Regions from separate parts of the Serratia sp. 25CWL12 genome, predicted to be linked through region 2. Evidence: predicted binding sites of a transcription regulator. Region 2 holds the regulator's gene; each other region holds the start of a gene.
The links. The regulator CRP, encoded in region 2, controls carbon source genes, mostly activating them, when cyclic AMP is high. The targets are predictions, from matches to a motif close to ATGTGANNNNNNTCACAT.
Positions count from the first base shown of each region.

Region 1: a site for CRP is predicted at 2,141-2,158, ahead of rbsD (D-ribose pyranase). Genes of this name have one in related genera too.
Region 3: a site for CRP is predicted at 5,724-5,741, ahead of ACX9GV_RS13885 (DeoR family transcriptional regulator). Genes of this name have one in related genera too.
Region 4: a site for CRP is predicted at 3,724-3,741, ahead of mlc (sugar metabolism global transcriptional regulator Mlc). Genes of this name have one in related genera too.

Region 1 is NZ_CM147698.1:4,197,406-4,205,292, reverse strand. It holds gene rbsC (ribose ABC transporter permease) at 1-114, opposite strand, end outside; gene rbsA (ribose ABC transporter ATP-binding protein RbsA) at 121-1,626, opposite strand; gene rbsD (D-ribose pyranase) at 1,634-2,053, opposite strand; gene kup (low affinity potassium transporter Kup) at 2,262-4,130, opposite strand; gene ACX9GV_RS18310 (ATP-binding protein) at 4,319-5,344, opposite strand; partial or broken gene ACX9GV_RS18305 (zinc ribbon domain-containing protein) at 5,404-5,694, opposite strand; gene asnA (aspartate--ammonia ligase) at 5,699-6,691, opposite strand; gene asnC (transcriptional regulator AsnC) at 6,847-7,308, shown strand; gene mioC (FMN-binding protein MioC) at 7,455-7,887, shown strand, end outside.
Region 2 is NZ_CM147698.1:4,434,746-4,442,632, reverse strand. It holds gene ACX9GV_RS19305 (hydrolase) at 1-105, shown strand, start outside; gene ACX9GV_RS19300 (YheU family protein) at 110-343, shown strand; gene ACX9GV_RS19295 (phosphoribulokinase) at 435-1,304, shown strand; gene ACX9GV_RS19290 (OsmC family protein) at 1,495-1,902, opposite strand; gene crp (cAMP-activated global transcriptional regulator CRP) at 2,346-2,978, shown strand; gene ACX9GV_RS19280 (YccS/YhfK family putative transporter) at 3,034-5,106, shown strand; gene ACX9GV_RS19275 (VOC family protein) at 5,162-5,548, opposite strand; gene argD (bifunctional acetylornithine/succinyldiaminopimelate transaminase) at 5,743-6,969, opposite strand; gene ACX9GV_RS19265 (aminodeoxychorismate synthase component II) at 7,046-7,621, opposite strand; gene btsR (two-component system response regulator BtsR) at 7,624-7,887, opposite strand, start outside.
Region 3 is NZ_CM147698.1:3,224,865-3,232,751, forward strand. It holds gene ACX9GV_RS13850 (SIS domain-containing protein) at 1-282, opposite strand, end outside; gene nagA (N-acetylglucosamine-6-phosphate deacetylase) at 589-1,722, opposite strand; gene agaF (PTS galactosamine/N-acetylgalactosamine transporter subunit IIA) at 1,719-2,153, opposite strand; gene agaE (PTS N-acetylgalactosamine transporter subunit IID) at 2,178-3,053, opposite strand; gene agaW (PTS N-acetylgalactosamine transporter subunit IIC) at 3,043-3,825, opposite strand; gene agaV (PTS N-acetylgalactosamine transporter subunit IIB) at 3,836-4,309, opposite strand; gene kbaZ (tagatose-bisphosphate aldolase subunit KbaZ) at 4,345-5,625, opposite strand; gene ACX9GV_RS13885 (DeoR family transcriptional regulator) at 5,873-6,682, shown strand; gene lpxP (kdo(2)-lipid IV(A) palmitoleoyltransferase) at 6,776-7,696, opposite strand.
Region 4 is NZ_CM147698.1:1,991,931-1,999,817, reverse strand. It holds gene ACX9GV_RS08695 (helix-turn-helix transcriptional regulator) at 1-93, shown strand, start outside; gene tus (DNA replication terminus site-binding protein) at 133-1,050, opposite strand; gene ACX9GV_RS08685 (fumarylacetoacetate hydrolase family protein) at 1,249-2,175, opposite strand; gene ACX9GV_RS08680 (MFS transporter) at 2,226-3,521, opposite strand; gene mlc (sugar metabolism global transcriptional regulator Mlc) at 3,839-5,056, shown strand; gene ACX9GV_RS08670 (YgiW/YdeI family stress tolerance OB fold protein) at 5,338-5,685, opposite strand; gene ACX9GV_RS08665 (hypothetical protein) at 5,872-6,630, opposite strand; gene bioD (dethiobiotin synthase) at 6,907-7,572, shown strand; gene clcB (voltage-gated ClC-type chloride channel ClcB) at 7,576-7,887, opposite strand, start outside.

The DNA.
Region 1 (7,887 bases), 240 kb from region 2:
CGGGCTCATTGAAGAAACCACGGCAATCAGCACCAGCAGCGCTATCAGTGATTTTTGCTCCAACAGCCACTCTTTACTAAACCAGCGCTTAGCCGCGACAGTCTGTGAACTCATATCTGATTACTCCTGCTTTACGCCGTATTGCTTGCCGACAGCGGCAGCCATCAGCACTTCCTGGGTAGCCTGTTCAATTGGGAACTCTCCGGTGAGATGACCTTCATGCATAACCAAAATGCGATCACTCATTCCCAGTACTTCAGGCATTTCCGAAGAGACCAGAATGATGCTCAACCCTTCCTGCTTAAACTGATTAATTAACTGATAAATCTCTTTCTTCGCCCCGACATCGACACCACGAGTAGGTTCATCAAGGATCAACACTTTTGGCCGAGTCATCAAACCACGAGCTATCGCCACCTTTTGCTGATTACCGCCGGAAAGTAACCCAATAGGTTGTTCCATTGAAGGGGTTTTTATATTGAACAAACGGATAAAATCACTCACAGCGACTTGTTCATCTGAATGCTTCAAGCTACCACCAGCACGGCTGAAATAACGCAGGGCAGTAAGCGACATATTTTCCTTTACTGACATCCCCAGTACCAGGCCATCACGCTTACGGTCTTCAGAAATATAGACGATGCCGTTTGCCAGACCATCTTGGGGAGATTGGGTGATCACATCATGACCATCCAGATTCACTGTGCCACTTTTGCGTGGTGCAGCGCCATATAGGATTTTCATTAACTCGGTACGGCCAGCACCCATCAAGCCAGCAACACCCAAAATCTCACCGCTATACAGAGTAAAGCTGACATCATTAACACCTGGGCCGGAAACATGGCTAACTTGCAGACGTTTTTCACCTCGAGGCAAGTTCAGGCGTGGATATTGCTCTTCCAATTTGCGCCCAACCATCATTTCAATCAGCGTATCTTCCTGCAATTGAACAACCGGCTGTTCAGCAATAAACTGCCCATCACGGAAAATGGTCACATCGTCGCAGATTTCAAAGATCTCTTTCAGTCGATGGGAAATATAAACAATGCCACACCCTTCGGCTTTCAGCTCATTGATCACATTGAACAGAGAGGCAGTTTCAGTGTCGGTCAGCGCATCGGTAGGTTCATCCATGATGATAACTTTAGATTCAAAGCTCAACACTTTGGCGATTTCCACCATTTGCTGATCACCAATCGACAGTTCCCCGACCAGACGGTGGCTGCTATAACGCAGGTTGAGGCGTGCCAGCAGTTTGTCCGCTTCGGCATACATACGTTTCCAGTCAATGCGGCCAAACCGATTGACAAACTCACGCCCCAAAAAGATATTTTCAGCAATGGTTAGCTGTGGGATCAGGTTCAGTTCCTGATGAATGATGCCGATGCCCGCCTCCTGCGAATCCTTCGGCCCATTGAAGGTCACTTCTTTACCAAGATAGTACTGACTGCCAGCATCTTTGCTGTAAATACCAGTAAGCACTTTCATCATGGTTGACTTTCCGGCACCGTTTTCCCCCACCAACGCCATTACCCTACCTGGGTAAACGCTGAGGGCAGCGCCAGAAAGTGCTTTCACGCCGGGAAAGGCTTTATCAATCCCTTTAAGTTCCAGTAAAGGTTGCATAAATGCCTCAGAATGTTACGCCGGCGCAGAGGATCACATTCGCATAAGGCGAACATTCTCCACTGCGTATCACCGCCCGGCTATGTTCAGTTTGCACTTTAAAAGCACTATGGCTGATATAGCTTACACTGATGGTGTTTCCCTGGAGTTGGCCAATTTGTTTTAGTTGAGCCAGTAACATTTCATGGAGCGACGGATTATTTTTAACAATCTCTTCCGCCAGAATAGCGCTTTCTACCTGCATTTCCTGCGTGACCACGCCGACAACCTGTAAGAATGTCGGCACCCCTTGAGTCAGAGCCAAGTCAATACGCTGCGTTGTCGCCGGAATCGGCAATCCTGCATCGCAAATCGTGATCTGATCAGTATGTCCGAGGCGAGATACAACCGCAGAAACATCACAATTCAGTAGTACGCCTTTTTTCATTTTTTAGATTAACTCCAACAGCGAAACGTTTCGCTCACCATAGAGTTTAGAAAAATTTCTGAGAAAGACAACTCAATAATCGAAAAAATGTGATCGCCATCGAAACGTTTCGCTTACCTGGTTAATTTCATTCAAGCTACCGTTTACCTATCTCTGTAACTTGAATGATTCGATGACAAGATTTGATTTAATTAATAAATTCAGATTGTTATATTTCCACTTGGGTACCCAGTTCTAGAACTCGATTAGGTGGGATCTCAAACTGATCGGCAGCCCTCAGCGCGTTACGGCTTAATGCAATAAACAATTTCCCCCTCAGTAGCAAATACCAGGGGCGTTTACTCAGTATCAGTGACTCATGGGACATAAAAAACGATGTTTCCATCATCCGGCAAGGTAACCCTTCCAATCCGCAACGGTGAAAAATATCCTCGACATTAGGTCTTTCGCGCCAACCATAGCGAGCGACAACACGCCAGAAAGTCGGCGATAACTGTTCAATTGTCACCCGTTGGACATTAGGCACATAGGGCGCATCTTCGGTACGCAAGGTAAGCAGGACAACACGTTCATGTAATACTTTGTTGTGCTTTAAGTTATGTAGTAACGCAAATGGAATGACATTAATCGCACGCGACATAAACACCGCCGTTCCAGGAACGCGAACCGGGGGAGATTTCTCCAATGAAGCTATCATTGCTTCAAGAGAGTTACCGTGTTCGTGCATCTGACGCAACAGGCGAAAACGTTCACTTTTCCAAGTTGTCATGATAATGAACATCATCAATGCCATCACCAGTGGCAGCCAACCGCCGGAAAAGAGTTTCATCGCATTGGCTAAGAACATAGGAACATCAATAATCAGCAATATCAGTAAAATACTCAGTACAAAATAGCGATTCCAATGCCAATTTTTAATCGCAACGCAAGTAATAAGAATACTGGTCAACACCATGGTGCCAGTAACAGCGATACCGTAAGCCGCTGCCAGATTACTGGAGTGTTCAAAACCGACAATCACCAAGATGACAGCAAGATAGAGTGTCCAGTTAATCACCGGGATATAAATCTGGCCAGATTCCATCTCCGAGGTATGAATAATACGCATCGGCGACAAATACCCCAGACGCACCGCCTGACGAGTCAATGAAAACACGCCGGAAATGACTGCCTGAGAAGCGATAACAGTAGCCAATGTGGCAAGAATCAGCAAAGGAATCAGAGCCCAGTCCGGAGCAAGCAAGAAGAACGGATTTTTGATGGCCTCGGGTGATTTCAGCAACAACGCCCCTTGACCGAAATAATTGAGTACCAATGAAGGTAACACCACCGCAAACCAAGCCAAACGGATTGGAAATTTACCAAAGTGGCCCATATCGGCATACAAGGCTTCCACTCCGGTAATTGCAAGAACCACCGCTCCCATGGCAAAAAAGGAGACTGTCTTATATTCAACAAAGAAGTTGAATGCCCACTTAGGGTTGAGGGCCTGCAACACTTCAGGATTAGCAATAATACTGCGCACACCGAGTAACGCCAACGCGATGAACCACAGCAACATTACTGGCGCAAAAAGTTTACCGACGCTGCCGGTACCATGCTTTTGGATAGCAAATAATAGAGTCAAAACCAGAATGGACAAAGGAACGATATAGGGTTCGAGTGAAGGTGCTGCGATTCCCAACCCTTCAATTGCCGACATAACCGATATCGCCGGGGTAATCACCACCTCGCCATAAAAGAAGCTGCCACCAACCAAACCCAGAATAACCAATAATGACGTGGTACGTGCCGATGTATTGCGCCCGGCCAACGACATCAAGGTCAGAATACCCCCTTCACCCGCATTATCTGCACGCATAACGTAAGTGAGGTACTTCAAGGAAACGATAACAATCAACATCCAAAAAATAAGAGATAGAAACCCGAATACCACATCAGGACGGACCTCAAAACCATAGTGCCCAGAAAAACACTCTCTTAAGGTATAGAGCGGGCTGGTCCCTATATCACCATAAACCACCCCAATTGCTGCCAGAGTGACTGCCGATAACGGCTGCTTGTGTTCAGTATTCATAATTTTTTTGCTAGCTCAACCAACTATCCCTACCAAAAAATACCCCAGTTGTTTCACGTTACGTAAAAATCCGCAAACACTAGGGACACACTGTATGCATCATTTAACCTGCATACCTATGCTTATCACTGATGATAAAAATAAACAAAATATGAATAACCCTGTGGGCTCCTACCTTGATGGAGCAGTTACCACTTTGAAGGTAAATACTGGATATAATACAAAGGCATCACCATGTTGGTTTGCTCTAATGGTGAAGAACCTTGCGTACCAGTTAATTTAAATGTTTTTCTTGGTGCGCACTTTTCTATATAGGAGGCCAGCGATTTAGCGCGTGTCCTTTTGCCGCTTTTTACTTCTATTGGGACAATATTGCCCTCATCATTTGAGATAATGAATTCGATTTCTGCGCGAGCATCATTCCACGAATAGCTAGGGTCAACGCCAATGGCAGCAAGCTCTTGTTGTACAAAATTTTCAGCTATATAACCTTTGTACTCATAGTGTTGCTGTTTAATTTCTTTATAACTGCTGCCCAACATATGGTTAAGCAAGCCCACATCAAACAGAAATAATTTAACCTTATTTTCTTTTTTGTAGGCAGCAAATGGGGCTTTGGGCGTACCTTCAATGGGGTAGTTAGCCAGCGCCAAACGGCAGCATCTTAACCAGTGGATAGCGGTTTCAAAATCGCTATAGCGATATTTACGGTTATGGACGTTTTTAAACTTAAAGCGTTTAACCGACTCATCTAAAACCAGGGAAAGCTGCGCGGGTATGCTATTGAACACTGACTCAATCAATGTTGCATCAACCTTACCGGCGTATTTAGCAAAATCACGTTGGTAGCCTGCGACTAAATCAGCATGAATTTTAGCGACCTTTGCAACGCGCTCTAAAATGCCCAACTCTTTGAATTGGTACCACGCGACAACCGCTTCCGGCATGCCACCAGTAAAAAAGTAATCCGTCAGCTTATCTATCAATTTGCTATTCGCTGCGGCAGTACTAGCTTGCGTATCGAATGCCTTGATCAACGCCGATTCTTTTGAGGCATAAATAAATTCTTGGAAGGTAAGTGGGCGTAAATTGTATTGCTCGACCTTGCCAACAGGAAAGGCGTTAAGCGGTTTGCTAAAGTGGATAACGTATATCAGGAAGCCACTGTGCGATAGCGAACTGAATGAATACGAACCATTATCATCCGTTCTCATTACAAAATAGACAGGGTTGACATCCTCTCCGCCCTAAAGGGCGAAGACCCCTACAACATTCAGACTGAAGTCTGACTCGACTCGGTGGGTTCCTGCCTCATCGAGCGGCCTAAAGCTGCCCTCTCTCTACAGGCTAACGCGGCGAGCCCCGCCGCTAAAATATTGCGCGCACCGTTTATATCGGAGTTTTCTGTATATCCGCATTCCAAACACCTGAACTGACTTTGTGACTGGCGATTTTCTTTCCTTGTATGACCACAGCAAGCGCATTGCTGGCTGGTGTAGGCCGGATTAATCGCCAGCACATGGCCACCCCGCCAGCGCTGCTTGTACTCAAGCCGGCGGCGCTGATACTTATAACAACCCTTCTACAGTTTCACGCACTTCTGGCGCCCATACACCGCACTGCACCTGACCAATATGTGGCAATTGCAGTAACAGCATCACCAGACGAGATTGCCCAATACCACCACCAATGGTCTGTGGCATTTCGCCACGCAATAAAGATTGGTGCCATTCCAACTTCAGACGATCCAAATCGTCAGTCAAGGTCAGTTGACGTTGCAGTGCTTCAGCATCAACCCGGATCCCCATCGACGAAAGCTCAAATGCATCTTGCAATACTGGGTTCCACACCAAAATATCGCCATTCAACCCAGCACCATTTTCACTATCTGCCGTGGTCCAGTCATCATAATCAGGTGCTCGTACATCATGGGATTTACCATGAGAAAGCTTACCACCAATACCAATCAGGAATACCGCGCCCAATTCTTTGGCAATAGCGCGCTCACGGCCTTTGGCATCCAGTTCTGGGTAACGTTGCAGTAGGGTTTCGCTGTGAACAAAGTGGATCTGCTCTGGCAGGAACGGTACTAAACCATATTTCTGGCTAACCGCGAGTTCCGTATCCTTTATTGCAGCATAGATCTGCTTAACCGTTTTTTTCAGATAAGCCAGGTCACGCTCACCATCACCCATGACGCGTTCCCAGTCCCATTGATCCACATACACTGAATGAATCGGGGTCAGACGATCTTCGTCCGGACGCAGCGCTTTCATATGGGTATACAGACCCTCACCAGCACTGAAATCGTAGCTACCCAGTGTTTTACGTTTCCATTTAGCCAATGAATGCACTACTTCAAACGTAGATGCAGGTAAGCTTTTCACCTTTACTTGAACCGCTTTCTCACTACCGGAAAGGTTGTCTTGAGTGCCATCACCGAGTCGACTGAGGATTGGAGCCTGAACTTCAATCAAACCAAGCTGTTGTTCCAGTTGGTGGGAAAAGAAGGATTTCACAAAGCTGATCTGTTGCTGTTTTTGAATATACTGCTTTTTCATTACGGTATCTCTTTAATAACCTGTTTAGTTGCCAACGATTAAGCAACAGAATGATACTTGAATTCAATATCCATCAATAAATATTGCCTTTTTCTTTTTAATCGTTCATTTTTAACCCGTAATAATTCAATAATCAGCAATTAAAGAGGGTTTTAATGGCAGAAATTTATCAGATCGATAATCTCGATCGCGGCATTCTGAACGCCTTAATGGAAAATGCCAGAACACCTTATGCTGAACTGGCAAAAAACTTTAGTGTTAGCCCGGGCACCATTCATGTACGGGTTGAGAAAATGAAACAGGCGGGGATCATTACCGGTACCCGAGTTGATATCGATCCTAAACAACTGGGTTACGATGTCTGCTGCTTTATCGGCATTATCTTAAAGAGTGCCAAGGATTACCCTTCAGCCCTAAAAAAACTGGAAAATCTGGAAGAGGTGGTTGAAGCCTACTATACCACTGGCCACTATAGTGTATTCATCAAGGTTATGTGTCGTTCGATAGACGCATTGCAGCAGGTCCTTATCAATAAGATCCAGACTATCGACGAGATCCAGTCAACAGAAACCCTGATCTCGCTGCAGAATCCCATTATGCGTACCATCACACCTTAGTACTGATTCTATCCACATTTATCCAAGTTGCGTCCAACCCGCCTACAGCTTGGATAAATGCTAAAACATACACATATTATCCACTGCTAGATCCCAACTAATTCACAGCGTACAATAGCTCCTCTTCAGCAAGGTTAGGATCATTCATGGCAGACATTACTCTAATCAGTGGCAGTACGCTTGGCAGTGCAGAATATGTTGCAGAACACTTAGCCGAACAGCTAGAAGCAGCCGGTTTCTCAACCGAAATATTGCATGGTCCGGAATTGGATGAACTGACGTTATCTGGCTTATGGTTGGTGATATCTTCTACTCATGGAGCCGGCGATTTACCAGAAAACCTGCAATCCCTGGTGGAACAGATTAAACAACAACAACCGGATTTATCCTTGGTGAAGTTTGGCGCCGTGGGGTTAGGTAGTTCTGAGTACGATACTTTCTGCGGGGCGATCAAACAGCTTGATGAGCTTCTGCAAGAAAATGGCGCTAAAAGGATCGGTTCACGTCTTGAGATCGACGTCACCCAACATGAGATCCCCGAAGATCCCGCCGAAAAATGGCTCAGTGATTGGATTATTT
Region 2 (7,887 bases):
ACGGAATATGGGGGTCACCTAGGCTTTGTCAGCGGTAACTTGAGAAAATCTCAAATGTGGCTGGAACAGCGAATTCCAACCTGGCTCACTCTTTTTTGGAATTAGGCAAATGATTATCCCCTGGCGAGATATTGCACCAGAAACCCTGAATAACTTGATCGAATCCTTCGTCCTGCGAGAAGGCACCGATTATGGCGAGCACGAACGGTCACTGGAACAAAAAGTGCATGATGTGATCCGTCAACTGAAAAATGGCGAAGTGGTACTGATATGGTCGGAATTACATGAAACTATCAATATCATGCCGAGTGGTCAGATCCCCACTGAGCAAGAGAATATTTAGTCACGCCAGCCTATGATTGACCAAAAAAATCAGGTAACAATGGATTATCGTTGAACAACGCCTATGCAGTTAATACGGAGTGACAAACACCATGTCTGCCAAACACCCCATTATCGCAGTGACCGGCTCCAGTGGCGCGGGTACCACTACCACCAGTCTGGCGTTTCGCAAAATTTTTCAACAGTTGAAAATCAGTGCAGCGCAACTGGAGGGGGACAGTTTTCACCGCTATACCCGACCTGAAATGGATGCGGAAATCCGTAAAGCACGCGATCTTGGTCGTCATATCAGCTATCTCGGCCCAGAGGCTAATGACTTTAACCTACTGGAGCAGAGCTTTATCCAATACGGTAAAAATGGCACTGGGCAGTCACGTAAATACCTGCACACCTATGATGAAGCCGTCCCTTACAACCAGGTACCGGGTACCTTTACCCCTTGGGAACCCTTGCCATCACCAACCGATGTCCTGTTTTACGAAGGATTGCATGGTGGCGTGGTCACCCATCAAATCGACGTAGCCAAGCATGTTGACCTGCTGGTGGGGGTCGTCCCCATCGTTAACCTGGAGTGGATGCAAAAGTTAGTTCGCGATACTGGCGAACGCGGTCACTCCCGTGAAGCCGTGATGGATTCTGTGGTCCGTTCAATGGAAGATTATATCAACTACATCACGCCACAATTTTCACGAACCCATATCAATTTCCAGCGGGTTCCCACCGTGGATACGTCCAATCCCTTTGCGGCCAAAGCGATCCCCTCGCTGGATGAAAGCCTGGTGGTGATCCATTTCCGTGGCTTGGAACAGATCGATTTCCCCTATCTTCTAGCCATGTTGCAAGGGTCATTTATTTCACATATCAATACGTTGGTGGTACCTGGTGGTAAAATGGGGCTGGCAATGGAGCTGATTATGACGCCACTGGTGCAACGGCTACTGGAAGGCAAGAAAATCGAATAATATCGAATCATGTAGGTGGGCGGCGATTAATCTCACGCCTGTGATACTCCGTTTCATCTGCAATCCAAGCGGGTGACAAGCCCTATCGACAGTCTGCCGCAGACACAACGTTTGCACAAAAATCGCCGCAGCCCAAAACGGCACGGCGATGCTTAGCGTTATTCCGTGTCAACATGACACAGAGTAGTGCTCAATCAACTTCATGGATTTCAAAACTGTGGGTAATAGTGGCCGCTTTGCCCAGCATCAGGGAAACGGAGCAATATTTTTCGGCAGAAAGGTCTACTGCACGTTCCACCACCTTTTCGGTTAGCCCTTTTCCGGTGACAATAAAATGCAGATTGATGTGGGTAAACAGTCGAGGTGCCTCTTCACGGCGTTCTGAAGTCAGTTTCACCTCACAATCGCGCACATCATTGCGGCCTTTTTGCAAGATCGGCACCACATCGATAGCGCTGCAGCCCCCCACAGACATCAACACAATTTCCATTGGGCTTGGGGCCTTATCACCCGCATTACCATCCATCAAAATCTGATGGCCGGAAGCAGACTCCCCCAAAAATGTCAGCCCTTCTACCCACTTCACTCTTGCCTGCATATTGTTCACTCCGATTATTTTTTAAAATCAACGTACGCTTTCATAGAGAAACTGGCAACGAAACCTGACACTAATCATGCTGAAACGAGACAACACAAGACACCCGCCTCACTCTGTGCTACAAACACAGCTGCAATACTTTTTTCATGGCATCAATTTCAGGGATATATCCTAAGATCATTGGTGAGTTAATGGAACCTAGCTTGCAGCACTTAATACGAGTTAATATGCTAGTGTATAAGTGATTTTTTTACCCAGATTCGTTCAAACTGCCGGTAGGCGACAAACGAACGAGTCTACTACGGCTTGAGTGACAACGGGGATATACCTCACCTCAAAACCTGTTGATAGCCACAACTAAAACATCAGGCTATAAGCACGTTTTACAGGGAACTCTGACCCCTGTGATACAAGGCAGCGATAACAACAGAGGATAATAGCGCATGGTTCTCGGCAAACCGCAAACAGACCCGACTCTTGAATGGTTCCTGTCTCATTGCCACATCCACAAATATCCATCAAAGAGTACGCTGATTCACCAAGGTGAAAAAGCGGAAACTCTTTACTACATCGTCAAAGGTTCCGTCGCGGTGTTGATTAAGGATGAAGAAGGCAAAGAGATGATCCTCTCCTACCTAAATCAGGGGGATTTCATCGGCGAGCTTGGATTATTTGAAGAAGGCCAGGAACGAAGTGCCTGGGTAAGGGCGAAAAGTGCCTGTGAAGTAGCTGAAATTTCCTATAAGAAATTTCGCCAGCTCATTCAGGTTAACCCGGATATTCTGATGCGCCTATCTGCACAAATGGCAAGTCGCCTGCAAGTCACCTCAGAGAAGGTAGGTAACCTCGCTTTTCTTGATGTGACTGGCCGTATCGCACAAACCTTGCTGAACCTGGCAAAACAGCCTGATGCGATGACTCACCCGGATGGTATGCAAATCAAAATTACCCGCCAGGAAATTGGTCAGATCGTCGGTTGTTCACGTGAAACTGTTGGCCGCATTTTGAAAATGCTTGAAGATCAAAATTTGATTTCCGCTCATGGCAAAACCATTGTCGTGTACGGTACCCGTTAATCATTAAAGAAACGGCGCTGCAATGCGCCGTTCTTTGTCTGCTGAACAGCAAAACATGTGGCGCCGCCTGATCTACCATCCAGAAGTGAACTATGCCCTGCGACAAACGTTGGTGTTGTGCCTGCCTGTCGTTGTGGGTTTACTGCTGGGCCACCTGCAACAGGGGCTGTTGTTCTCGTTAGTGCCTGTCTGTTGCAATATCGCCGGGCTAGATACCCCTCATAAGCGCTTTTTCAAGCGCCTGATAATCGGCGGGGCACTGTTCGCTCTCAGCTGTGTTTTGTTGCAACAGGCGCTGTTGTGGCATATCCCATTACCCTTACTGATGCTTGCTATGGCGCTATTGCTGGGTGTCAGCGGGGAAATCAGCCCACTACATGCACGCTTGCTGCCCGCAGCACTGGTTGCGGCCATTTTCTCTCTGAGCATGGATGGCCTACCTATTTGGTATGCCCCGCTACTGTATGCCGTAGGCACTCTCTGGTACGGCCTGTTCACTTGGTTTTGGTTTAAGTTATGGAAAGAACAGCCAATCCGTGAATCTTTAAACCAACTCTATATACAGTTAGCTGATTATTTTGAAGCCAAATATTCGCTGCTGACCCAACATACTGATCCTGAAACCGCGCTACCGCCACTGTTGCAACGCCAACAGCAAGTGATGGACCTGATCAGTTTGCTATATCAGCAGATTAACTTTCTGCCACACGCCAATAATATGGAACAAAAACGCCTGCAACGAACGTTCCAAGTGGCACTCGACCTGCAAGAACACATTAGCGTCAGCCTCCACCAGCCAGAAGAAGTGCAAAAATTGGTGGAGCAGAGCCAAGCTGAGGCGATCATTCGTCGTAATGCTCAAGTCATCGCTGCACGTTTACGCGTTGTCGCAGAAGATATCCTCTATCATCGGCACTCTCGCCGTTTTAGCATGAAACACGAATTGGCCGCGCTGGAGAAAGTGGCTACACGGCATGCTGATAATCCCGTTGGCCAGTTTTGTTACTACCATTTCAGCCGTATTGCTCGCCTGTTACGTACACAGCATCCTCTTTATCGCCGAGACCTGATGGCCAACCAGTCACGGTTACCCTTCTGGCCTGCAGTGGTAAGCTATTTATCGTTCAAATCCAACGCACTACGCAATGCAGCCCGACTGGGGGTCATATTGGCTGTAGGCAGTAGCCTAGGCCTGCTGTTGCATCTGCCAAAACCCTATTGGATCTTACTGACCATCATGTTTGTCAGCCAGAACGGTTATAACGCTACACGAGTAAGAATACAGCACCGTGCGCTCGGCACACTGATTGGGCTGGTGATTGCAGCAGGGCTTTTGCAACTGCAGTTACCAGAATATGTGACGCTAAGCATTATGCTGGCAATCACCCTCACCGCTTATCTGTTCTTGCGTAAAAACTATGGGCTGGCAGTAACCGGATTCACCATTACCGCCGTCTATACCTTGCAAATACTGGATCTCAGCGGCAGTCATTTACTGATACCTCGGCTGATTGATACCTTGATTGGTTGTGTGTTGGTCTTTGGTGGAACGATCTGGTTATGGCCACAATGGCAAAGCGGTCTACTACGCAAAAACGCTCACCAGGCGCTGGAACAGGATCAGGCCGCATTACGTTTATTACTGGAAGAACAAGAGCCGGACCCAAGCAAACTGGCTTATGCGCGGATGCAGGTAAACCAGTCACACAATGCCTTATTTACTTCGCTCAATCAGGCAATGCAGGAGCCGGGTTTTGAATCAAATTATCTGGCAGATATGCGTTTGTGGATCACCCACAGTCAGTTTATTGTCGAACACCTCAATGCCATGACCATTCTGGCCCGTGAACATTACATGCTGACACCCCAGTTGGCGGAAGAGTATCTACAAAGTTGTGAAATCGCGCTGCAAAGTTGTCAGCAGCGGCTGGAATATGATGGCCCAAGCGTCAGCAACAGCGTTATGCGCCCACCGGTTTTACAACCCAATATGCCCATTAGCGAAATGGAACGTCACTTACAGCGTATTCTTTCCCACTTGGCGTTAATGCATACCATCTCTTCGCTGGCTTGGCGCCAGCGCCCACATCATGGTCTCTGGCTAAAACGGAAACTACGGGATAAGTGACTAGTCTAAGCTCTGGATAAAAAGCCGCTAACAGCTCTTTGTCGGGCCACGGTGTCTATACGGGTATTTGATTAGCAATTTCGATCAAATTATTGTCGGGGTCCCTAATATAGAGTGACATAATTGAGCCGATAGCCCCCGTCCTCTCTATCGGCCCTTGTTCTATTGTTACCCCTAATTTAACTAACGCCTCAACAACTTGCCGTAGGGGTGTCGCACAGATAAAACACAAATCGGCGGATCCGGGCGTCGGATGGCCTGCATTAGGGAGAAACTCCTCACCGACCTGATGCAGGTTAATCTTTTGCTGCCCAAAGACTAACGCTTTGCGGTTCCCCCGAAAGGTGACAATATCAAAACCAAGAACCTGATGGTAAAAATCGCAACTGCGTTCGACGCTGTTAACGGTCAAGACTAAATGGTCCAGGTATTCTATTTTCATCTTATGTCCTCGTCTGTCCATCACCCATCAAAGCAATGATGCGTCATGTTACCCCCAACTTTGGTGAAGTATTCCAAAGAGAAGAACATGTCGCATCATCGAATTAAGTTGGAATTGAGGTTCCAAGCACATTCACCGCCTTGTTAGACCAGTCTACCGCCATCTTCTTGTTCTCGGCCGACTTGTCTTGACGATTATTGGTTGCTGGCATTCACCACATCCTGTACCGCCAATTCAAACAGCGCCATACCTTTATCAATATCTTGCAACTCCACCACCAGGGAAGGTGCAAAACGGATCACATTTGGCCCAGCATTGAGGATCATCAAACCACGGGCTGCTGCCGCAGTAAGAAAATCTCGCGCTTTGCCGTGGTATTCCGCCTTCAACTCTGCGCCAATCAATAAGCCCATGCCGCGAATATCACTGAAAATAGCGTACTTCTTATTAATCGCCTGCAAAGCGCGTTCAAATACGCCCCGACGTTGTTCAATGCCACTCAACACTTCCTGCGTATTGATAACGTCCAATGCTGCTTCTGCCACTGCGCAGGCCAGTGGATTACCCCCATAAGTGGTGCCATGTGTACCCACCTGCATCACTGAGGCAATCTCCTCAGTGGTCAACATCGCACTCACCGGGAAGCCGCCCCCTAGCGCCTTGGCGGTAGTCAGGATATCCGGGGTAACATCGTAATGCATATAGGTAAACAGCTTGCCACTACGCCCCATGCCACTTTGCACTTCATCAAACACCAGCAACGCCTGATACTTGTCGCACAATTCACGCACCCCTTTGAGGAACGTCGCATCAGCCACCGTGATACCGCCTTCCCCTTGTATCGGCTCCATCACCACCGCACAGGTGTGGTCGTCGATTACCGCTTTCACTGCGGCCAAATCATTAAACGGTACATGGACGATATCCGCGGGCTTCGGGCCAAAACCATCAGAATATTTTGCCTGCCCACCCACGGAAACCGTAAACAGCGTGCGACCATGGAATCCATTATTAAAGGCAATAATCTTGGTTTTATAGGGACTGTGGCGAGTGATGGCATAGTGACGAGCGAGCTTGAAAGCCGCTTCATTGGCTTCAGCGCCGGAGTTGGCAAAAAACACCCGGTCCGCAAAGGTAGCTTTGATCAGCTTGGTTGCCAAACGCAACGCGGGTTCATTGGTAAATACATTGCTGGTATGCCACAGGGTTTCACCCTGCTGCTTTAACGCGGCGACCAGTGCGGGATGGCAGTGTCCCAACGCTGTTACCGCAATCCCCCCCGAGAAATCAACATACTCTTTCCCTTGCTGATCCCACACTCGGCTGCCTTGGCCTTTTACTGGCACAAACTGTGCGGGTGCATAAACAGGCAGGATCACCTGATCAAAAGTACTGCGATTGACGACGGTTTTTTCGCTCATTACTGGCTCCAGACGAATAGCTATCAAGTGAAAATATAATCACAAAATATGCATAAAAAACCAAGCGAGAGCAAACTTAAATTTTAAGGAAATTATCCAACAGTTGATGCCCCTGTTCGCTCAGAATGCTCTCTGGATGAAATTGCACCCCTTCCAGAGCCAACGTGCGATGGCGGATACCCATAATTTCATCACGCTCACCATCACGTTCACTCCAGGCGGTCACCTCAAAACAATCTGGCAATGTGGCGGCATCCAATATCAACGAATGATAACGGGTAACCGTCAACGGATTATTCAGTCCCTTGAAAACACCCTGCCCAGTATGGCGAATAGCCGACGTTTTACCATGCATCACCGCCCGCGCACGCACCACATCAGCACCAAACGCCTGACCGATCGCCTGATGCCCCAGGCAAACCCCGAGGATAGGTAATTTACCGGCAAAATGGCGGATAGCCGCCAATGAAACACCCGCCTCATTCGGCGTACAGGGACCGGGGGAGATCACCAAATGCTGCGGAGCCAACTGCTCAATATCGGCCAGTTGCAGTGCATCATTACGCTTAACCCGCACTTCTGCTCCCAGCTCGCAGAAATACTGATAAAGGTTATAAGTAAAAGAATCATAGTTATCGATCAGCAGAACCATAGTTATCTCAATTTAGAAACGATACCCAACTCTTCTTTCAGCGATTTCAGATAACGACGGCTAACGGGTATGGGTTCCCCCACCGACATAATCATTTCTGCCGCGCCACTCTCTTCAAAACGGATCTCTTTAACCTGCTCAAGATTGACCAGATATTGCCGATGGCAACGTACCAACGGCGTGCGATTTTCCAAGGTGCGCAATGTCAGTTCAGTGAAGCACTCCATACCATCATTACGCACCACATACACCCCCGTTGAGCGGGA
Region 3 (7,887 bases), 1.2 Mb from region 2:
ATCGGCAGGGTTGCTCACCAGGTCCGTCGTGGGTATCGCAACCACGTTGTTACCGGTATGACGGGCCAACCAAGGGGCTATCATATCACCGATAAACGCCGAGGTTCCGGCGCCCGTCAGCACAATTTTCAGTGCCTGATTCTGCAACAGCGGCGCTAGGAAAGCATCGATAGCACCACGTAAACTGTCGATATTTTTTAACGATTGTAACCAACACGCGGGTTGTTGACGGATCTCTTTTTCGGTCCAGCTCGAGGTGTTAGCTGCGTAGGTTTTACTCATCAGTCGGTCCTTAGTCAGGCATATTCAATGGGGTAGCACGAAGCAAAGTGTAATCATCGCAAAGTGCAATCATCTTTCATTTCGTTTTGTTTGATTCACTGAGTACACCCCTAGAAGCTACACAAAACGAAATGCAAGATCAACCACAAAAAGAAAGAAAACAAAACACAAAGATAAATTAACAGCTCCGTTATCTTTCCTTTTCGCTGGCCCGTTATTAAAACATCAACAAAATCATGATTAGAAAACAAAAAGAAAGCCCCATGCGACAGCATGTCACCGAACAGCATGGAGCAAACGAAAGTACTAAAGGGGAACGGCCACGCCATTAAGCCAAATATTTTGCAACCGAAGCCGACTATCAAGGGCTATCACGCTGGCATGCTTGCCGGGAGAGATCGAGCCTATCCGGTCATCCAGGCCCAATAGGCGGGCTGGATGTAGCGAAGCCATGCGGATGGCATCTTCTGCCGACACACCCACCTGATCGACCAGATTGCGCACGGCAGCATCCAGCGCCAAGGTACTGCCTGCCAAACTACCGGAAGCGGTTCGCACCACACCATCACGCATCGTGACTTGATAACCACAGATAGCGTAATCACCATCTGGCATTCCGGCGGCACGCATCGCATCGGTAATCAAGATAATGCGGTTTTTGGCACAGCGGCAGGTGATGTCCATCACTGCCGGATGAAGATGATGACCATCGGCAATCAGCTCCAACCAGGCCTGTTTGTCAGTCAAACCCGCCCCCACCATGCCGGGGTCACGGTGGTGCAGGCCACTCATGCCATTAAAGCAGTGCACCAGTCCGTCGGCGCCAGCAGCAAAGGCACTCATGGTTTGGTCATAAGTGGCCGCGCTATGGCCAAGCATGACGCGAACACCACGGCTTTTCAGGTGTTTGATTGCCGCCAGCGCCCCCGGTTTTTCTGCCGCCAAGGCGACCACTCGTAAGGTGTTATGTGAAATATCAATTAACCGATCCAGTTCGGTGATATCCAGTTCACGAAATAACTCCGCTGGATGAGCTCCCCGGTTGTGCGGTGTGAAGTAAGGCCCTTCAAGATAGCTGCCCAATATCACCGCACCGGCATTATCGCTGTGCCGATAATGAGCAATACGTCGCAGTATGTTTTCTATCTCTACCAATGGTGCGGTTACTGTGGTTGGTAACCAATAACCGACACCTTCACTCGCTTTGTGTAACGCCAGTTTATCCAGTACACCGGGCTTATCATCCATGACATCAAGGCCTGCGCCCCCATGCACGTGAAGATCGATATAAGCGGGACACAACAACTCGGCATCCCGCCGCGTGACATTGATGGGGATGGGCTCAATGGTGGTAATAATACCGCCTTCGATACGCAATTGATGGTCGTCCAACCAGCCGTGATCAGTCAGGACTCTTCTGGCTCGCAGCAGCACACTCATATCCCCTCTTCGACCGCTTCTGCTGTACGTTGGCGAGCCATTTCATCCACCAAGCTGGTTAAACCACGGTGCCCACACTCCAGTGCCATTTCACGAAACGCTTCACTGCTCAATCCATCTCGCTCCAGCGCCATCTCTAACAACAGTTGTAGATTGATGCCAGTCAGCACTTCACGCCCAGGTTTCTGCATCGCCAGGGTTGAAGCCACACGAAACGGGGTACCGCCCAGTAAATCAGTTAAAAAGATCACCCCATCGCTCTCATCAAGCTGGGCTAGTGCCTCTTCAAACTGGCGGGTCAGCAGTGCCGTGGTTGAGCTTTCTGGAAAATCGATGGCGATAATCTGTGGCTGCTCACCGAGGATCTGATTCATCGCCTTTTCCAAGCCACTGGCAAACCCGCCGTGACCGCTCAGAATAATACTTAACATCTTCTCTCCTATTTTTTCAGGGCATTACAGAAAGTGGGCAAACTTTCCGACAATCGCCAATAGCACCGTGATGGCAATCAGACGTAGCGGACTCCAACCACGACGCACCAGGGCGTACATCATCAGGGTGTAGACCAGTGGCAAAAAGGCGGGCATCAGCTTGTCGATCACATCAGCCTGCAGTTTCACGACGGCATCCCCAGCTTTAATTTCCAGCGTGGTGGACAGACGCACATAAGTGGCTACCAGCGCGCCAATCACCGTCATCCCGATGATGGAGGCAGCGTGACCCACTTTCCGGGTGTTGGCTTTAATCAGCGGGATTGCCGCCACCCCTTTGCGATATGCATAATGAGCAAGGCCGAAACGCAACCCGAGATGGACAACGTTAAACATCACCAAGAACACCACCGCACCAAGGATTGAACCTTGCAGTGCCAGGCTGGCACCAATACCGCCACAAATTGGCAGCAGGGTAAGCCAGAACATGGCGTCACCAATCCCACCAAGGGGTGCCCCTACAGCAATTTTGGTACTCTGGATACTGTTCACATCCTGCTTGGAACGCTCCATCGCCAGGATAATGCCAATCACGAAGGTGACCAGGAATGGGTGGGTATTGAAGAACCCCATGTGGCCTTTCATGGACCGAGCCAGGTCACGTTGGTTGGTATGGATCTTTTTCAGCGCCGGAAGCAAGCCATACAGCCAGCCGCAAGCCTGCATACGCTCATAGTTGAACGAGGCCTGCAACAACATGGAACGCCAAGCGACACGGTTGATATCCTGCTTGGTTAATTCCACGCCAATGGTTTGATCTTCATAGATATCGTCTTTCCCGCCACTGTTCAGGGATTGTTGTTCGCTGGCTTGTGACAAAGTTTGAGTATTAGATACCATCTTCGAATTCCTCTTTCTGAATACGGGAAGGTTGCGCGGGAGCCGGGTCCTTACGCATTAACTCCATCAGAGCCATGGCAAGTGCCGCAGCGGCAATCGCCAGCACTGGCAAATTCAGCCAGGCAGCCCCGACAAAGCCGAGAATGAAATAGGGGATATAGGCATTTTTCATCATGATCTTCAGCAGTACGGCAAAACCAATGGCTGGCATGATGCCACCTGCAACACCGAGGCCTTCGATCAGGCGCTCCGGCAGTACGTCAATTGCCGTCTTGGCGTGTTCAGCACCGAAGTAAATCGGCATAAAGGCGCACAGGAAGTAAAAAACACCCAGCGCCAAGAGCGCCAAGTAGTTGATGCGCTCAATCCCTTTGGTATCGGCACTGGCCGCCATGCGATCAGCCCGTGACATCACCCCCGACATAATAGAGAACAGGAAGGTAATGCCCATCTGCACGGCAACGGCAAATGGCACCGCCACCCCGACGGCAACTTCCGGTTTTACCCCAGTGGTGATGGCAAAGGCGGTACCCACAATGGTGCCGATAATCACGTTCGGCGGTTGTGCACCCGCCAGCGGTGCTAGCCCCATCCACACCAGTTCCAAGGTTCCCCCGGTCAGAATACCGGTATGCAAGTCGCCCAGAATCAGGCCAACCAAGGGCCCCAAGACCACCGGACGGTGCATATGCGTCAAACCATTGAACATATCCAAGCCGGCAATAAAGGCCAGGACACCTAGCGCTACTGCTTGTAATAAGCTGATTTCCATAACAGATACCTCAGAGAAGTTTGTAAAGATCCTGAGCCGGCTCAGTGGGAACGCCCTGGACAAAACACCCTACGCCAGCCTCTTTCAGGCCGTTGAACGCAGCAATGTCCTGCTCATCTACCGAAACGGTTTTGGCGATTTGCTGTTTGCCGTCGGCGTAGTGCATATTGCCGACGTTGATACGTGGTATCGGCACATTGCCGTTGACCAACGTGAGGAAATCTTGCGGGTTTTTACACACCAGCAAAATTTTCTGGCGGTCGGCGGCACGATGAATGTTGTCAATTACCTTCTGCAGCGACCAGAAACGCACGGCAATCCCTTCGGCAAGCACCATCTCCATCAGGTTTTGCTGCACGCTATCTTCCGCAACCTCATCGTTGGCGACGAGCACCAGATTAGCCCCGGCAAACCCGACCCACTGCACCCCCACCTGACCATGGATCAGGCGCTCATCAATACGGCTTAATACAATGTTTGGCATCTTTTTTCCTTATTATCATTGTGTTAAATCTATGCTTAGTTACTCATACAGGCAGCTTGATACTGGCGCAGCACATCCTGAATATGATCGATAATCAGCTCATGTGGCGTTGGGCTAAGCAGCCCCTCACGAACCCTTGCATACTGCAATGGCAGGTACTGGCTAATCAGTGGTAGCGGGATAGCCTCATTTGCCAGGTTGTTGATCAGCCGGGTATAAGCCCCTTCAATATCCTGATCAGGCCAGTAGTAACGTACGCGGTCAGAGTAGCTGTAGTTCCGAGCCAGACGTAACGTGCCCTGGTCACCGTGATAGTGCTGATGCCAGTATTGAGGGTGCTCCAGCATTACATGTTCTAAAACATCACGCAGACCTGAGCATTGATGAGCCGGGCGCAGTTCCTGTTCGATCGCTGCCAGTGAGAACAGCGCTTCGCGTAGTGCAAAAGTGAGTGCTGGCCCCACTTTCAGAATCGCAAAGTGGTGTTGCACCAGTTGTTGCAAGGCAAGTGGGGTTTGGTAATCGGTGGAGTGTGCTTCAAACACCATGGTACTTGAGGACTCAATCATCTGGCTCAACGCCAGTGCGTTCTGTGGCTGAAAATCAATCACCTGTGTATGATCAAACTCAACACCTGGTTGTACCACTAGCCCTATAATACGTGGCCATAAATCATTGAGCCCCTGTTGTTCAAAGGCATGGTGATGGGCTTCCAGCGTGGCTCTTGCAGCTTGTGGTGTCGTCACCGCCAAGGTACTCAAGGTTTCATGGGCCCCACCCGGCACCGGAACTTCGGTACCAATGATGTACACCAGGTCAGACTCGCCAAACTGCTCAATACAGGTTTGTTCGGCAATTGCCGCTAACCTGGCAGCGCGTTCGGCAACAATGGCGTCGGTTAACGGCACCGGGTCATCAGCGCAGGACATGCTGCAATCGAGATGGATTTTTTTGAACCCGGCGGCGACATAGCTCTGGATCAGCACCTCGGCCTTGGCCATGGCGTCACTGGCGTTTTGCTGCTGCCAGCGGTTGGGGCCGAGATGGTCTCCACCCAGGATCAACCGTTCGACAGGGAAATGCTGTTTATCTGCCAGTTGTTGAACGAAATGGCAAAAATCAGCGGGCGTCATTCCGGTATAGCCACCATATTGATCAACCTGGTTTGAAGTAGCTTCAATCAGCAATAGGGAGTCAGTGACCTTAGCATGTTGTATCGCAGCTTCGAGCACTAATGGATGAGCGGAACAGACTGCAAAAATGCCGTAACGAGGGTCTTGCTTATGATTGGCCACAAACTCGGTTAAATGTTTCACTTTCTTCTCCGCATGAGTTTATTCGTGCTTTGTCTTTCGATTTGTGTCGCCGGATAGTGCTTTATCGATAAATAAAAATAAATAGAAAGACAGTGAAATTGAGATCCGTTTCACAAAAGATACACAACGAAAGATAAAAAGTAAAGAAGTTGAAAGTATCTGCTTCTGCTTGGCTTGCTTTCCACTAAAAGAAAGGTATTAATAGAGAAACGAAATGAAGAGAAATGAAAAAAAGGACTTTATGAAGATGAACAACAGCGAACCTGTCCCAGATAAACGCATCATTGGTACCAGTGAAAGGCGCGAGCAGATCATTCAACGTTTACGCCAACAAGGTAGCGTTCAGGTTAATGATTTATCAGCTTATTTCTCTGTTTCCACAGTGACGATCCGTAACGACCTGGCCTTTCTGGAAAAACAGGGGATCGCAGTACGTGCCTATGGTGGTGCTCTGGTATGTGAACCATTAAATCCGGCATCAGAGCCTTCAGTAGAGGATAAAAGCACCCTGAATACTTCACTGAAACGGAGTATCGCCCGTGTCGCCGCAGACCTGATTAAACCGGGTCACCGCGTGATACTCGACTCTGGCACCACCACCTATGAGATCGCTCGCCTTATGCGCCAGCATCAAGAAGTGATCGTCATGACTAATGGCATGAATGTTGCTAATGCGTTGTTGGAAGCCAAGGGGGTTGAGCTGTTAATGACGGGGGGGCATTTGCGCCGTCAATCCCAGTCATTTTATGGCGAACAGGCCGACCAGTCTTTACAGAACTACCATTTCGATATGTTATTTTTAGGGGTTGATGCCATCGATCTGGAACGTGGAGTGAGCACTCACAACGAAGATGAAGCGCGTATCAATCGTCGTATGTGTGAAGTGGCAGAACGTATCATCGTCGTCACCGACTCCAGCAAGTTTAATCGTTCCAGCCTGCATAAAATCATTGATACCCAACGTATCCATATGGTGATCACCGACAGTGAGATTGCGCCAGAAAGCCTTGAAGGGTTGCGTAGAAGCGGCGTTCAAGTGGTGCTAGTGGGCAATTAAAGTCGGGGCTGTAGACAAAGGGACGCTGCTGGCCCCTCTGGTCATTGGAATGATGGGCAATGATGTTGTCTCTCATGCCCAGCAAACGATGATTTAATAGAGAGAAGGTGAACCTGCTGGGCGGGTTTTGAAACGGCGGTGCAGCCACAAATATTGTTCTGGGGCTCGCATAATCTCCTTTTCTACCACTTTATTCATATACGTTGCCGCCGCCACATCATCAGTGAGTGGGTAGCCTTCCAGTTCAGGTTGAATAAGCAGGTCATAACCTAAGGCATTGGGGCGACGAATCAAAACAACTGGTACCAGTGCCGGTTTAGCCATACGCACCAGCATAAAGGTGCCATTGGTGGTGGCTGCCTGCTCCACGGCAAACAGCGGAGCAAATACACTGCCGCGCGGGCCATAATCCTGATCAGGGGCAAACCATACTGCTTCACCACTTTTCAAGCATTGCACCATGCCCCGCAGATCCTTACGATCTAACATCGACTTGTTGGAACGCAAGCGGCCTTTGGTCTGCGCCCATTCCATGGCTTTGTTATTGTGTGGGCGATACATCGCCATCATCGGCTGACATAACCCCATCGCCCGGCCACCAAGCTCGAGCGACATAAAATGTACGCCAATCATCAGCGCACCACGACCACCCTGCTGCGCCTGATTCAAGTGTTCAAGACCTGAAACGCTGAACCAGCGCTTAACGCGTTTATCTGGCCAGAACCAGGCCATGCCGGTTTCCAGTAATCCCATACCAAGAGATTCAAAGTTACCAATAATTTGCCGTTCACGTTGTGCGCTATCCATATCAGGAAAGCATAATTCCAGATTACGACGGGTGATTGTTACTCGACGCTTCAGAAAACGCATTGAGGTGCGCCCCATCCACATGCCGAGTTTATGCATTAACGGATAGGGGAGTTGAACCAGCAGAAACAGCACCAAAAGGCCAAACCAAGTCAGCCAATAGCGTGGATGTAGCAAGGAAAGTTGGAAACTTTGTGAACGCTTCATATCGACTCTTATGCGTTTTAAGCAAACCCCTGTAGCGCATAAAGACTTGACTCTATTGCGTTACAACACTCAGACAACGGGTAATGATGATCGTTTAATGGCTATTGGTCAACTCTGCTGCCAGGTTATTCACTTACAGCAAGATGTGGTTTACTGATTGAGTAAAGGTTACCTATGTCCCTTATGGACAA
Region 4 (7,887 bases), 2.1 Mb from region 2:
CTGTCTTCGCAGCGTTATCCGCAAGGGCGTAGAGCCTTGATGAAGATATGGCGGGAACGCGAATGTAATGAGCATACTGCTGGCAAAAATTGACAGTGAAGCAGAGTAGCGTCTAAGGCGCTTAATTATCAGTTAATGGTCGGTATATAAATGCAAACGTTTGACCACAAGCCTGAGTGGCTCGGCATCCGGTTTGTATTTGTGTTTTACTGTTGCAGCATCGTAATTGGGCAACTCACCAATTTTGGGTGTTTTCTGCTGACAGAGTGCAATCAGCGGCAGTGGGCAGGGGTGTTGTACCTGTTTCTGCTGTTGCTGATACCAGACCCGTGCGATGGGTTGCACTTTCACCGGCCGTTTGATTTTTAATCTTGCCTGTTGTGGTAAGCGGCTAACATCATCGATTTCACGGCTCACTAATTCTGTCCATTGTTCACGGTTAAAGGGGGGAACGGCACGGCCTGCTTTTAAGCTTTTTTCCAATTGGGCAACGATATCATCACGCTTCACATTTTTGATGATGTTCTTATTGGCCCAACCAAAGCGCACTGAATCTGGGTCAGTGAGTAGGGTGATTGCCCGATAGGCGCTGAGGGTAATCAATCCGTGTAGCTGATCATGGACAAAGTCAAAACGTTGTTCTGGTGTCAGCCCAGACTCGACAGTAATAATCTGTTCGAGCTCGGCCTTTAACTGGTTAATCAATGCAATCTGCTGCCGTAACGCCACGCAACCGTTGTCATCAACAGCCAGGCAAATAACACCAGGTAGACGGACTGCTGCTTTGCTGCTGACAGTTGATTGATGATGATGGATAAACAACCGCTGATACTGCTGTAGAGCTAAATCGCGCGCCACCTGACCAACCTCTTGCACAACCTCGATTTTCTCTATGCTGTCATGCTCTTTGCCTTTCTCGATCTGCGGTAGGGTAAATACGCGAGCTGCTAACAAGGGTAATGACTGAATTTGTTGGCTCAGTTCGATTAACGCTTGTTCCAGCGTATTAAAACAACCGTTCATACGGCCTATTAGTGTATATTTATTCATCATTAACGTATTTTAGTTACAACATACACTGTAAGATAACACAATCAAGGCGCTAACACTGGCTATTGTGACCTCATGTAAATAATACCTGGTCCAAGCTGAGTAGGGGAAAAAAGGAGGGATTGAGCGAACGGTATCCCGATATCTTTACCGGTTAAGCCCCATTCACTCAACCTGCTATTTATGAAAGCCTGATGTTCATGAAAACCTAATGTTTAGCTCACCAAGCCCCTCGATGGAGGAGGTCACCTTATCCCCTGATTTGAGCCAGCGCCGTTGTTCACGCGGTACTTTCTGCCCCCAAATCACCCCAGGCGGCGTTCCGGTGAATAGAATATCCCCCGGTTCGATAGTCATAATGCTCGTCACGTAATGGATGAGTTGCTGGCAATTGAAAATCATCTCCTCAGTGCTGCTGTCTTGGCGTAATTCACCATTCATCCAGGTCTTCAACCGTAGTGCATTGGGGTTGGGAACTAAATTTCGGCTGACCAGCCACGGCCCGATAGGGGCAAAACCATCCGATGTTTTTCCGGCGGTAAACTGCGAGGTGATATTCTGCAACCCGCGAGCACTAATATCATTACCTACGGCATACCCCGCCAGCACGGATAAAGCATCGGCTTCCGCTACCTGATGACAGCGCTTGGCAAAAACCAGCACCAGTTCAGTTTCGTAGTCAAACTCATGGTCAATATGTGTTGGGAGGGGCACCACGCCTTGGTTACTGTTCAACGCGTTGGCAAATTTGCTAAACAGTGGCGGGGCTTTGGGCACCGGAGCACCAATTTCCGCCGCATGAGAGCGATAGTTGAACCCCACGCAGATGATCTTGCCTGGACGAGTCACCAGTGGGGCGAAATCAACCTCGGTCACTTCAATTGCCGCATGATCAGCAGAGGATCGAATACGCTCGACAATCGCCCTGACATCCGCCGCACGCTGGTTCTGCAGTAAATCGTCCATATCTGATGGTACAGGCAGGCCAAATATCGCTCCAGCTTGGGTTATGTTGACGATTTTACCGTCAATTTCTGCCCCGACAGCGAATCCACCGTTACACCTAAGATTGGTGAGACGAAGACCAAGCTCACTAACATCAGAAGATCTATTTACACAATCCATATCTACACCTGAAAGATAAGCCCCCATAACCCTAAGGCCAGCGGGAGGGGTTAAATACGCGCAGCTTCCGGCAGTTTGTTCAGATAATAGGCAACCAGTATGCTGAGGAATAACATCAGACTGATAAAAGCGACCACGCCTAACCAGCCAAAACTGTGCCAGAATACACCGCCCAGGGTACCGGCAATACTTGAGCCAACGTAAAAACTGAATAAATATAGCGACGAGGCTTGTCCTTTGGCTCGACGCGCTCTACGACCAATCCAGCTACTCGCCACCGAATGAGCAGCGAAAAAGCCAGCGGTAAACAGCAGCATGCCGATAAATACCAGTACAATGGGGGAGAAGGCGGTAATGATTACGCCCATCAGCATAATCAAAATAGACGCTAGCAACACCGGTCCGCGCCCAAAGCGAGAGGTTAATGCTCCTGCCTTAGGTGAACTGTATGAGCCAATAAGGTAAACCACCGACAAAAAGCCAACCACGGCCTGGCTGAGATGGTAAGGATCATCCAGCAGGCGATAACCAATATAGTTAAACAGGGTTACAAAGCTCCCCATCAACAAAAAACCGGCAGCAAACAGCAGTGGCAACCCTTGGTCATGTAAGTGCAATTTAAAATTAACCAGTAGGGTACGGGGTCGTAACGATGTCGCGCGGAAATGTTTGGAAGCCGGCAGAATACGCCAGAACAGTGTTGCTAACACCAGGGCGGTAAGCCCAATCACCGCCAGTGCGATGCGCCAGGAGAAAAAGTCGCTAAGTACCCCGGTAATCAACCGTCCGCTCATACCCCCAATAGAGTTACCGCTGATAAACAATCCCATGGAAAAGGCGACAACCCCAGGATGGATCTCTTCGCTCAAGTAGGTCATGCCTACCGCCGCCACCCCGCTTAATGAAAGCCCAATCAGTGCTCGCATCAATAAAATACCGTGCCAACTGGTCATAAAAGTGCAGATTAAGGTGAAGATAGCGGCCAGAAACAGGGCTATCACCATGACCGATTTACGGCCAATCGCATCCGATAACGGCCCGGTAAACAGCAGGCCAACAGCTAACAAGCCTGTAGACAATGAGAGAGAAAGGCTACTTTCCGCTGGGGTAACCCCAAAATCTTGCGAGAGCACCGGCAGGATAGGTTGCACGCAATACAGTAACGCAAAGGTTGCCAGACCCGCAGAGAACAGCGCCAAGGTGACGAGCATAAACTGTGGCGTTCCCCGTTCAATATAAGGCAGTTTATTCGGTGTTGAACATTTACTGTCAGACACTGTTACTACGTTGTCACTTTCAGGTGGCGTTAACGGCAAACTAGCCGCAGCACGCGGAGGGGTAATCACAGTATTTCCTTACCGAGTTCGGTGATCATTCGGGTGGCAAGATATCGCTTTACTCGGTCGCCACACGACCTGCAACTTGAACTAATTCGGGTATAAAAAAACAGATTCTGATTTACAAAATAGTATTGAATAGGCCGTTTTTTGTCTAATCAAATTGATCCCTGCGCGTAAGTGAAATTTTTTTGCCGTGATAACATGCAATTTGTGCTGTTAATCACATAACGAATCAAGGAGTAATAGTTGACGCTGTATACCAAAAGCCCCACCATAGCCCTTAGTCTTTATTTAGAAGCGCGAAAAATAGCGGGGGCAGGTTTGTGATTATGGATGGGCAACCTGGACATATTGATCAAATCAAACAAATAAATGCTGGCGCCGTTTATCGGTTGATCGATCAACGGGGGGCGATTTCGCGAATCGAGTTGTCCAAGTTGGCACAGCTTGCACCTGCCAGTATTACCAAGATTGTACGTGAGTTGCTGGAAGCTCACCTGGTCAAAGAGACCGAATATCAGGAAGTAGGGAGTCGTGGCCGCCCGGCTATCGGATTAGTGCTAGATACCGACGCTTGGCATTATCTTTCTGTGCGTATCAGCCTCGGCACTATTACCTTAGCGTTGCGCGATCTCAGTAGCAAAATGGTGGTGGAGGAGTTGTTGCCACTGAAAGCTGAGCAATCGGAATCGCTACTGCAACATATTGTCGACGAAATCGACAGCTTCTTTATTCGTCACCAAAATAAACTCGAACGTTTAACCGCCATCGCCATTACGCTTCCCGGTATGATTGATGCCGCTGCCGGGGTGGTTCATCGTATGCCATTTTATCAAGTCAATGAGATGGCATTGGGGCCCGCACTTGAAAAGCGCACCGGCCTGCCGGTTTATCTGCAACATGATATTTGTGCTTGGACCATGGCAGAGGCGTTGTTCGGGGCCTCTCGTGGTACCCAGAACGTCATTCAGGTGGTGATTGACCATAACGTGGGTGCTGGAGTGATCACCAACGGGCGAGTGTTGCATGCCGGTAGCCGTAGTGTGGTAGAGATTGGGCATACGCAGGTTGATCCTTACGGTAAACGTTGTTACTGCGGTAACCATGGTTGCCTGGAAACCGTAGCCAGTATCGATAATATGCTGGAAATTGCTCAACAGCGCTTGGCAGGGGCCCATTCATCAATACTTCAAGGTGTGGAACTCACGGTAGAATCGCTGTGCGATGCAGCGCTAGCGGGTGATCAATTGGCCAAGGATATTATTCTGGGTGTAGGGCATAGTGTTGGGCGTATCGTGGCAATTATGGTCAATTTATTTAACCCAGAAAAGATTCTGGTTGGCTCACCGTTAAACCGCGCGGCTGAGATTCTCTATCCTGCTATCATCTCCTGCATCCGCCAACAATCTTTACCCGCTTATAGTGAACATTTGAAGGTTGAATCCACGCTGTTTTTCAACCAGGGCACCATGCCTGGAGCCGCACTGGTGAAAGAGGCGCTATATAATGGTTCATTACTGGTCAAATTATTACAAGGGTAATATTCCATCACTTTGCCAATTGCAGAGGGGCAAATCCCGCTCACTTTCTGTCAACCATTATAATCAGCTGTTATCAAATGCCTTTATCTCTGCAACAGAAAGGGAAAGCACTAGCAGGAATTAAGGACAATAATGGGGCCACCAAGTTGTTGGTTTGATGATCTTGTTTTTATGAGCCACGCTTTGGAAGGATTAAAAACAAAGGGTCGGGAAGTTTACGGGAAGGCCAATGTTTAGTGCAGGTTTTTGTCACATTGGCCCTTAATCCACTCAGGCGGTTTCTAGTTGACCACATCCAGTGATTTAACCCACAAATAACGTCCTGCAGCGCCAGTATCAACTTCACCCATCAACCGAACTCGGGTTTGTGGGCTTACGTCACGACCGCGCCAAACGGAACTTTCTATCTCGACGCGCAAAGTTCCAGAATCATCGCGGAAAGTAAAATAGTCCTCACGTTGGTGTGCAACAATATAACCAGTCAGAGTAATATAACTTCCTACCCGTGCACTCATGGCTTGCTGTACAGTACTGGTTTGGCCAGTTACGCTAGGCCCTGTGAAATTGGCTGAAGCATTAACCGCAAAAAGAGTACCTGATAACATAATGATAGATAAAACTTTCTTCATATTGTGTTCCTCTTTGCATTTTTGTAGAGCCTTAAGTATTGATGATGTCAAGCTATTGTCAAATTGGCAAAGAAAGCGCCGGTTGAGTCTCAAAAATTTCACTGTAATGACTAATTGGCATTGTAACGGGTTTAAGTCAGGGTAAAAATTCCCGGCGGCTCCAGTGTCACTGTGTATTAGCGCCTCTTACTTTTCCTCTAATAAATCACTATCCCCAATTTTACAAATCAGCGTATCTGGGAATTTTTTGCCGAATTTAACAGTCAAATTCAGATGTTCACTATCTTTTTCTATTTTCTGTTCAGGCTGCATACAATCAATGGTACGAGACTTCAATATACTCCAACCACCATCACGTTCTGGTCGTTTACGCAGGCTGGATAATGTCACATCAAGGGAAAAATCATCAGCAAGCGGCCACTCTTTTAATGGCCCGAGCTGGTAGGAAAATTGCTCAATAGAGCGACTGTCAGTCAAGTAACCATAAGCACGTTCTAGAATTGTCAGCGGCTGATTATATTTAATATTGATGTTATTTACGCCTCTGGATACCTGCCCAGTAAAAACCGCCTCATATAACGGATATTCTCGAGTATCGCTATCGCGTAATTTCCATACATTCTTTTTATCAAGCGTAACCGTCGCAGGCTGCAGCGTTCCATTCACCCTTGCGCTAACCGGCGTATTTGCAGGCATCACAAAAACAAATGCAACATCAGCTTGAATATCAGAAGTGATCTCGTAAACAGCCTGAACCTGACAGTTTTCGTAATCACAATCAATATTTAACTTTTCTCTTTTTACCGTGAATTTGTTGCTCTGCGGCGAACTCAGAGAAAACGAAGGGGGTTGCCAGATTAAATGGGGGGCTCGCATATTCGCTGGCGATAGAGCAGGGAATAACATTATTGCTGTTGTCAGGAGAATAGACAGATTTAATCTCATGTTCATTCGTTGCAGTCTCTGGCTGATGACAAATATAAAATCACAGGATGATATCATTTTTGAGTGCACCCATTTATGTATGATAACTAATCATTAGCATGATTATTTTTGTTTCTCGCAACAACATTATCAAAATTTATTATTGCTTACCGCTAAAAGATTGAGCTATCTCAAGCCCCTGTTGATTGGTATCCCCTAGACTTTTCTCAGTGAGTTACTTTCTCCGTAATTCGCAGAGGTCATTTCATTAACGTGGCATATCAGGGCAATCTATTCATGTTAAAGCGTTTATTTGTTACAGGCACGGATACCGACGTAGGTAAGACTGTAGTTTCTCGTGCTTTACTGCAGGCATTCGCCGCACAGGGCCGTTCTGCTGCGGGGTATAAACCCATTGCTGCAAGTTGCCAGGAAACCAGCGAAGGCTTTCAGAATAGAGACGCTTTGGTTCTACAGGCATCTTCCACCATGCCATTGTCCTATAATGAAATTAACCCCATTACCTGTATTGATGAGGTGTTTCACACACCGACAACCCAAGATATTGACTATGGCGTGATGAGCCGTGGCCTACAGCATTTATCCAGCAAGGCTGATGTTGTCGTGGTCGAAGGGACCGGGGGATGGCGTGTGTTGATGAGCGATCTACGCCCGTATGCCGAATGGGTGGTGCAGGAACAGTTGCCAGTTATTCTGGTCGTGGGAATTAAACTAGGTTGTGTCAGCCATGCCTTGCTTACTGCACAATCAATTATTAACGATGGCTTGCCTTTATTAGGTTGGGTGGCTAACCGTATCAACCCGGGTTTAGCCCACTATGCTGATACCATTGATGCTTTGCAAAAACGTATTCCGGCCCCATTACTGGGTGAGATCCCTTATCTTCCCCGTACCGAACAGCGTGAATTGGCGCAATATCTGGATATTTCCCGCCTAAAGTAAACGCTACGCATTATGGTAAACCGATTGTGGCCGTAATCCGCGAGCAATGGTTGTGGCAATAACACAAGCTAACAGCAGACCGGGCAACAGGGTATATTCACCGGTCATCTCAAATACCATCAAGGCAGCCATAATGGGGGCATGAGTGGTGGCAGCCAGTAGCGTTGCCATCCCCGTCAAGGCCATCAGAATCGGTACTGCCATGCCGAGTTCCGGCCAGTTGGCGCAAAACTGACCGACCAGCGACCCTAAAGCGGCACCGACAAACAGCGTTGGCGTAAATACCCCCCCTGGTGCGCCAGAACCGCTACTGGC